2 regions of the Kroppenstedtia sanguinis genome follow, and region 2 is predicted to be linked to the other one. Evidence: a T-box and tRNA genes for the amino acid it is inferred to sense, from the RefSeq annotation. Region 2 holds a T-box; the other holds one or more tRNA genes.
What was found. A T-box is a leader RNA that pairs with one kind of tRNA and senses whether it is charged. The one in region 2 lies ahead of leuS (leucine--tRNA ligase), so its partner is inferred to be a tRNA-Leu.

Region 1: it encodes a tRNA-Leu, which carries the amino acid that the T-box ahead of leuS (leucine--tRNA ligase) is inferred to sense. The anticodon was not compared.

Annotation. Positions count from the first base shown of each region.
Region 1 is NZ_JBNPXF010000013.1:5,752-9,646, forward strand. It holds gene JOD24_RS09265 (MBL fold metallo-hydrolase) at 1-192, shown strand, start outside; gene JOD24_RS09270 (DUF2935 domain-containing protein) at 740-1,168, opposite strand; tRNA gene JOD24_RS09275 (tRNA-Leu) at 1,348-1,432, opposite strand; gene JOD24_RS09280 (hypothetical protein) at 1,820-2,218, shown strand; gene JOD24_RS09285 (hypothetical protein) at 2,287-2,571, shown strand; gene JOD24_RS09290 (hypothetical protein) at 2,586-2,801, shown strand; gene JOD24_RS09295 (hydrolase) at 2,961-3,320, shown strand; gene JOD24_RS09300 (thioesterase family protein) at 3,352-3,744, opposite strand; gene JOD24_RS09305 (aldehyde dehydrogenase family protein) at 3,748-3,895, opposite strand, start outside.
Region 2 is NZ_JBNPXF010000001.1:276,262-280,156, forward strand. It holds gene JOD24_RS01250 (shikimate dehydrogenase) at 1-528, shown strand, start outside; gene nadD (nicotinate-nucleotide adenylyltransferase) at 525-1,127, shown strand; gene yqeK (bis(5'-nucleosyl)-tetraphosphatase (symmetrical) YqeK) at 1,114-1,704, shown strand; gene rsfS (ribosome silencing factor) at 1,701-2,042, shown strand; T-box leader at 2,156-2,386, shown strand; gene leuS (leucine--tRNA ligase) at 2,433-3,895, shown strand, end outside.

The DNA of each region.
Region 1 (3,895 bases), on a different contig from region 2:
AGGTATTTCACCACCGATTGGGACTTGGCGAGGGAATCCGTCGAAAAACTGGCGGCTTTAAAACCTACTGTTGCGGTGACCGGCCACGGGCAACCTCTATCCGGTAAAGAGCTGACGGAAGGCCTGGATCAATTGGTGAAGGAATTTGACACTAGAGCAGTTCCCGATTATGGACGCTATGTGAAACACTGATTGTGATTATATTGGATTCAGGTCACCGTATCTGGGTAAATCACAGGCGTGTTGATTCGCCATATTATAGGTGGGGAGATCGTGCTCACCCACGCGACCGTTGCCATCCGACGGGCCGCTTTCGAATCTGACCATCGGGCAGGGGCAAATCCTTACGAAGAAGGTTCCCCCTAAGCACCCTCTCCTAAGACTTCTCTCCACTGAGTCCAATGGTTTCCTCTTTAGCCTACCTGTGGTCCATCCTCTAACCCCAGGGCTTCGGCCCCTTTGGATGGTAGTGCCTGTGGTGCATCCTCTGATTCCAGGGCTTCAGCCCCTTTGGATGGTAGTGCCTGTAGTACAAAGGTCGCTTAGATAGCACGACTCCCTTCCGTCTCCCATTTCCTGGTGAATCAACAGCCCTGGGTAAATCACATGGGTGAAGATGTATAGGGAAAGCCGGGGTGCCCGCAAAATCTCAGTCTAAGCCGAAAGTTAGCGTCTGATATTCAGGTGTCAACTTGTTTAGTTTGGGTTTCATGACTTTAGGGCCTGTCTGGCGGATCAGCTACTGATTGCTACTGTATAAAACGGTTCGGGCAATGCCGATAAAGTATTCCGATTCCCTAACGATATGATCCAATATCGTTTTGGCGATCAAAGAATTCTTAGCTGCCGAGCTGTGAGTTTTAATCTGGCGACACAGTTCAATAAATTTCATGCTTTCATCCAAACTGAATGTAACAAGCTGGATCACCTGATTGTGCAGTTGTTTATGGACATATGTGCTACGATTGACGGATTCCACGAAACTGACTGCTTTTTGATGCGTCTCCGACAGGGCTTGCTCCCATTTTTTCAGCGCATCTACATACTTTTCCTCCAAATGATCCAGAGCCTCCCGAATGACCACCGTGTGCTCTTCCTCCTGCAATTTCCAGAACTCCACCTCATCCAAAATTCGCAACGGCATCTGCTGACCATAGTAAAATTGTATCTTTATTCCCCCTGTTCTCAGAGCTAATCTCTTTCTAACTGTATAATAAAAAGGAGAGAGTTATGCTTCGGATGGGGGGAAGCTGCAACATTTGATATCATCAATCATCTCTCACGTACTATTTTTTAACGTAAAAAGACGGGAGCTACTTATACCTGTAGTCTCCCGTCTTTCCTTTATGGTACCGAAGGTGGGACTCGAACCCACACTCCCGAAGGAACACGATTTTGAGTCGTGCGCGTCTGCCAGTTCCGCCACTTCGGCTCATATGCTTTTCTCTCAAGGACATTTTCAATTATATAACGCAGAAATCCCCATGTCAACATAAAATACAATATTCTACTCCCTTTTCGGTTCCGTGATTCAGATACCTGTAATCGCTGTATTTTTCTTCAGTTCAGGGCGCCTCTGCTTGCATTCTCCGCGACTCAATCCCTCCTGAAAAAGCTTAGTGAAGACCATTGTGATTTTGGTTCGTCAGGTACCGCAATGTGAAACCCTATCCGATCTGCCCGACCCCTAGCTATGTGTTTATCAGACACCCCTAGAAAAGGCTTGGTTCTATTACCTATTTCTTGGTGAGCAAATCACAAATTCGTAGATCGATTTATATATTATAGCATCAGGAGAGAAAGGAGTTGATTCCCCGCAATGTCCCAACGGATGACCCAATCCAAGTTGAATAGTAAGCAGATGGAACAGCAGATGGAACAGGTTTCCCGCCAACTGGAGGACCACATCCGGAAACAGATCTACGATGCAATTAATGATTTTTTAAATGAAGATCCTCTCTCCAGCTCATCATCCAATCATCCCGACCAGAAAGTAACCACGGCTCAAACACAGCAACAAAAAGGGACTGAACCGATCGGAAATATGTTTCACAGCCTTGCCAGCTTTCTAAATAGTGCCGTCGGTTTCAGCATGAGCACAATGAACCAACAAAAGAGACAGCTACTCCGGAAAGCCCAACAGCAAATGCAGATGAACCAGCAACCTGTCAGCCCCCCTTCTTCCAACAATCAACCCCCTTCCAATCCAAACAGGTAACCTGAGTTCTCCTCACATCCCAGCCGTCGAATTCCTCGCTTCTACCTCGTTGATATGGAGGTAATGTCATGGATCAAAAGCCGATTCAGGCAAAGGTTAACCAACTGGCTACGCAGTTGGAAAACCAGATTCGCAGTAAAATGGGCACCCAGGTTCAACAAAACCTGCGCACAGCCCAAATCAATCCCAGTACCCTGATTGAAAATTTATTGACCAATGTCAACGGATTATTGACGAGTGTGGGGAACCTGGTCACGGGGCTATTAGATGATCTGACCCCCACAGCTCCGGAAACACCTCCCTCCTCGTCTCAATCTCAACAAAGTTCTCCCCTCGGTTTCAAAAAAGATTAAAAGGAGTGGCCTAAATGAACTGCTGGTGCATTAAAAAAAGAAAGAGAAGAAGATCAAACCTTCGTGTGAAAAGAGAGAGGTTTGGAGCTGCCGCCAATACAGTAAACCGCGCGGACACTCGAAACACCGCCGGGTTGGTCAACGTCATCGTCCAGGTTCCCATCCAAATCGGTTCCGACAGCAGCAACTTGGTGGGCAGCGACGACAACGCTGTCAGCCAAGGAATCTAACTCTTTTCTTTATCCATCCAGTGTACCGACCTCAGGTTCGTACACTGGATTTTTTCGATGTCGATCAACCTGTTTTCTCCCGTGTATAAATTGAAACCTGATCTGATAACCTAAAGGTAAAGAGGGTGTCCCACCTTTTGATTTTGAGGAGCGATAGGGTTGAAGAAACAAAAGTATTATGTGGCGCTGAACTCAGGAGAAATTATGGGAGAAATCCTACAACAACCCACAGATTCCAGCTATACCTTTGAAATTGAAGCGACGGAAAGTGAAGTCCGTCAACTGAATTCCCTCCTCGGCAACCTGACCACCGGAGATATGGGAACCTTTTGGAATGCTCATATCCCCTTTCTCTACTATAACGAATCAGGGAAGAACGAAGGATACGATCAAAGCTACCAACAAATTTATGAGACCTTGTATCAACTGGGAACTCCAAATACCAAAAAACAGATCGAGCAGCTCGGTCTGCTCCAGATGGGACAGGACAGTTGGGATCCCGAAGGCCCCGTTTATTGAAAAAGCCGGGACTGATGTCCCAGCTTTCTCCTTACTCCATCTGTCGGATCCGCTCCAAAATCCCCTGTTTAGGCAGGATCGCCTGAACAAAAGTGCCTGCTCCAACCAGGGATTTGTCATGCTCCCCTCGGACGGAACAAACCACTTTGGATGGTTTCACTTCGATGGCTTCTGCTGTGAAGGTGACCTCCTTGCCCACAGGAGCGGGCGCCCGATGTTGGATGGAAATCTCACTGCCCACCCCTTCCTCCCCCGGCTCCAGAAAGGGGAGGATCACCTGGCGTCCCACCCATTCCATATAGTAGATCATGGAAACCGTAGACAGGGTGGGATGCACCTGATTCCCTCCGAAGGAAGCGGTCATCTCGTCGGTTACCGTCACTTGCATCTGTTTCCGGTGCCCTGGTTTCAATCCTGGTTTCATCCCTCACACCCCAAAAGGATTCAGTGGTTTGGAGCCGATATAAGCGTTGACGCTTTTGGTCTCAGTATATAGCTCAAGGGTTTCCAATGCCAACTCCCGACCGAAACCAGATTGTTTGTAGCCGCCGAAAGGAAGGCCTGGCATAGCGGAA
Region 2 (3,895 bases):
GGTTACCTGGAGTCTTTGGTGCGAGAGACGGGCTTTGATGTCAAAGGGCGGCGGGTAGTGATTCTGGGGGCCGGCGGTGCGGCTCGTGCCGTCAGCTACACCCTGGCCCGAGCAGGGGCGGAGCAGATCCGGATCGTGAACCGGACGGAAAAAAAAGCGCAAGACTTGGCGGAACACCTTCGCCGTTGGACCCGTGCCGACGGGATTTCTCCGGGAGAAGCCAGCATCGCAATCCGGGAGGCGGACTTGTTGGTACAGACCACCTCGGTAGGCATGCATCCCCACCTGGAAGGCTGTCCGGTGGATCCTGCCTCTCTCCACGGGGATCTCCTGGTGAGTGACTTGATCTATCGTCCACGGCAGACCCGCTTGTTGCGGGAAGCGAAAGCCCGAGGGGCGCAGGTGCACAGTGGGCTGGGGATGCTACTTTACCAGGGGGCATTGGCCTTTGAACGGTGGACGGGCCGACGAGCCCCGGTGAAGCGGATGGGCGAGGTTTTGAAGCAGTCACTGGAGGAGTCGGGATGAAGACAGGGAAGAAAATCGGGATCTACGGGGGCACCTTTGATCCGATCCATATCGGTCACCTGATGATGGCCGAACAGGCCCGCCAGGCGGTGGGATTGGAGGAGGTCTGGTTTGTGCCGGCCTCCACTCCTCCTCATAAACGAGACGTTTCCGCTTCCGCCAAGGACCGGTTGGCCATGGTGGAACGGGCGGTGGCAGACCATCCCTCCTTCCGGGTTTCCCGGGCAGAGATGGATCGGAGCGGACCTTCCTACACTGTGGACACAGTGCGGCTGCTCTGTCAGGAACAGCCGGATACTCGTTTTTTTCTGATAATGGGTGCAGATATGGTGCTTGATTTGCCGCGATGGGTTAGAATAGAAGAAATCCTTGCTTCAGTGGAAGTAATCGGTCTGATGCGGGTGGGGGTGAAGTTGGATAGGAGGCGGATTCCCGACCATATTAAGAACAGGGTCACCTGGGTCAGGGAAGGGGTCTGGGTGAATCTCTCCTCTACCTGGATCCGGGAGCGGGTAGCGGCAGGAGGCTCCGTCCGATATTTCGTCCCCGAGTCGGTCAGACAGTATATGGAGGAGCATCGACTCTATGAATCGAAATGAACTGGCGGAAGCCGTCCGGAAGCAATTGCCGAAGACTCGTTGGGAGCACACCCTGCGGGTGGTGGAGACGGCCGTGGAACTGTCCGATCGTTTTGGAGCGGACCGGGAGCAGGCCCGGCTGGCTGCACTCTTACACGATTATTGTAAGTTTTGGCCACAGGAGCAGATGGCAGAGATCATTCGGGAGCGTGGCTTGTCCCAGGATTTGTTGGAGTATCATGTGGAACTGTGGCATGCCCCGGTGGGGGCGGAGGTGGTCAGGGAAGATTTGGGGATTGAAGATGAAGCGGTGTTGGATGCGATCCGTTATCATACCACAGGCCGGCCGCATATGTCTTTATTAGACAAAGTGATCTTCCTAGCGGATTATATTGAACCGGGAAGACAGTTTCCTGGAGTGGAGGAAGTACGTGAGTGGGCCCGCAAGGATTTGGATCAGGCCGTGTGGAAGTCATTGGACAAGACGCTGGTTTTTCTCATCGGGAAAAATCAAAAAGTCTATCCCCTGACCTGGGCTGCCCGCAATGACATGGTGGACCGGGTCCACCAACCAAGATCGAAGGAGGAATCTCTTTGAACCTAGTGGAAATCGCCCAAGTGGCGGCTGCGGCCGCTGAGGAGAAGAAAGCCCAACACGTCAGTATTCTCGATATTCGAGGCTTGTCTGTGATCGCTGATTATTTTGTGATTTGTCATGGAAATTCTCAGACACAGGTGCAGGCGATCGCTGAATCCATCAAAGATAAGATGGAACAAGTGGGATCTCCCCCGCGAGCGGTGGAGGGCTTGTCCGAAGCACGTTGGGTGTTGATCGACCTCGGCGATGTGGTCGTCCATGTCTTCCACAAGGACGAGCGGGATTTCTACGATTTGGAGCGTCTGTGGGGAGATGCAGCTCAAGTGAATGCCCAATAACTGGATGTGTGCACCCAGTGCAAACAAAAAACGGGAAGATCGTTGACATGGATCCAATGTATTGCATATAATGTTAATTAAATTATTAAGCGGTAGCATGAGAACCCTATTTAAATCAGGTGATGACGGGGAGCAGTAATCTGTAACCTCCTGCCCAGAGAATCGGCGGCCGGTGCGAGCTGATGTGGAGGAACAGGTGAACTCACTCCGTCGCCTCACAGGGGAAGGGATCGAGTATCCTGTGACGATTGATCCCCGATAACGGATCTGGAAGAGCGGGCATCCATCGGATGCCAAGCAGGGTGGTACCGCGGGAGATTGTGAACCAACCTCTCGTCCCTGGCAACCGAGCCGGGGGCGGGAGGTTTTATATGTCTGGAGGGTGATTACGTGAAAAAGTACATACCTCAGGAGATCGAGCCCAAGTGGCAACAGATCTGGGAAGAAAATGATGCTTACCGGACACCGGAACAGGTGTCCGACCGACCGAAATTCTATGCACTGGAGATGTTTCCCTATCCTTCGGGGGAAGGGCTCCATATGGGACACGTGCGCAATTACTCTATGGGAGACCTGGTTGCCCGCTTTAAGCGAATGAACGGTTACGAAGTGATCCATCCGATGGGTGCCGATGCTTTTGGGATGCCTGCTGAAAACGCTGCCATTCAACGAGGGGTGAATCCTCGGGAGTGGACATTAAACAATATGAAACGGATTCGGGAGGAGCAGACTCGGCTCGGTATATCCTATGACTGGGACCGGTATGTGGGAACTTGCACTCCGGAATATTACCGGTTCAGCCAGTGGTTGTTCCTGCTTTTCCACGAGCGGGGGTTGGCCTACCGCAAACAGGGGGCGGTCAACTGGTGCCCCGATTGCCAGACCGTGCTCGCCAACGAACAGGTGGAAGACGGCCGTTGCTGGCGCTGTGATTCCGTGGTGGAGAAAAAGGAACTGGAACAGTGGTTCTTGCGCATCACCGATTATGCCGACCGGCTGGTGGAAGATCTGGAAAAATTGCCGAAATGGCCCGAACAGGTCAAAATGATGCAGCGCAACTGGATCGGCCGCAGTGAAGGAGCCGAGGTAGTCTTTACCCTTCCGGAACAGGAAGAAGAGCGGATTTCCGTCTTCACTACCCGGCCCGACACCCTCTATGGGGTCACCTATCTGGTGCTTGCCCCGGAGCATCCCTTGGTTAAGCAACTGATCCAGGGTAGAGAAGGGGAAGAGGAGATCCGCACTTTCATCCGGGAGATGAAGAACCAGCCGGAGCGTGCCCGCACCGGCTCTGATGTGAAAAAAATCGGCTATGACACCGGGGCCAAAGCCCGACATCCCCTGACTGGGGAAGAAGTACCGATCTGGGTGGCGAACTATGTCCTGATGGACTACGGTACGGGAGCGGTGATGGGGGTTCCGGCCCACGATGAGCGGGACTTTCTGTTTGCCCAACAATACGGTCTTCCCATTCGAACCGTGGTCCAGTCCCAAAAAGGAGAGGCTTCTGGGGAAGAGGCGTATACGGCGGAGGGGGTTTTGGTGAACTCCGGACCCTTTGACGGTATGGACAACCGCCAAGCGATCGGGGCGATCGCCGATCACTTGACCCAAGTAGGGAAAGGAAAGAAGACGATCACTTACCGGTTGCGGGATTGGTTGATCTCCCGCCAACGTTATTGGGGATGCCCCATCCCCATCGTCTATTGCGATTCTTGCGGTACCGTGCCGGTCCCCAAGGAAGAGTTGCCAGTGATGGTGCCGGAGGATGTGGTCTTTGACGGCAAGAGCAATCCCCTCACCACATCGGAAAGCTTTGTCCATACCACCTGTCCTTCCTGTGGTGGAAAGGC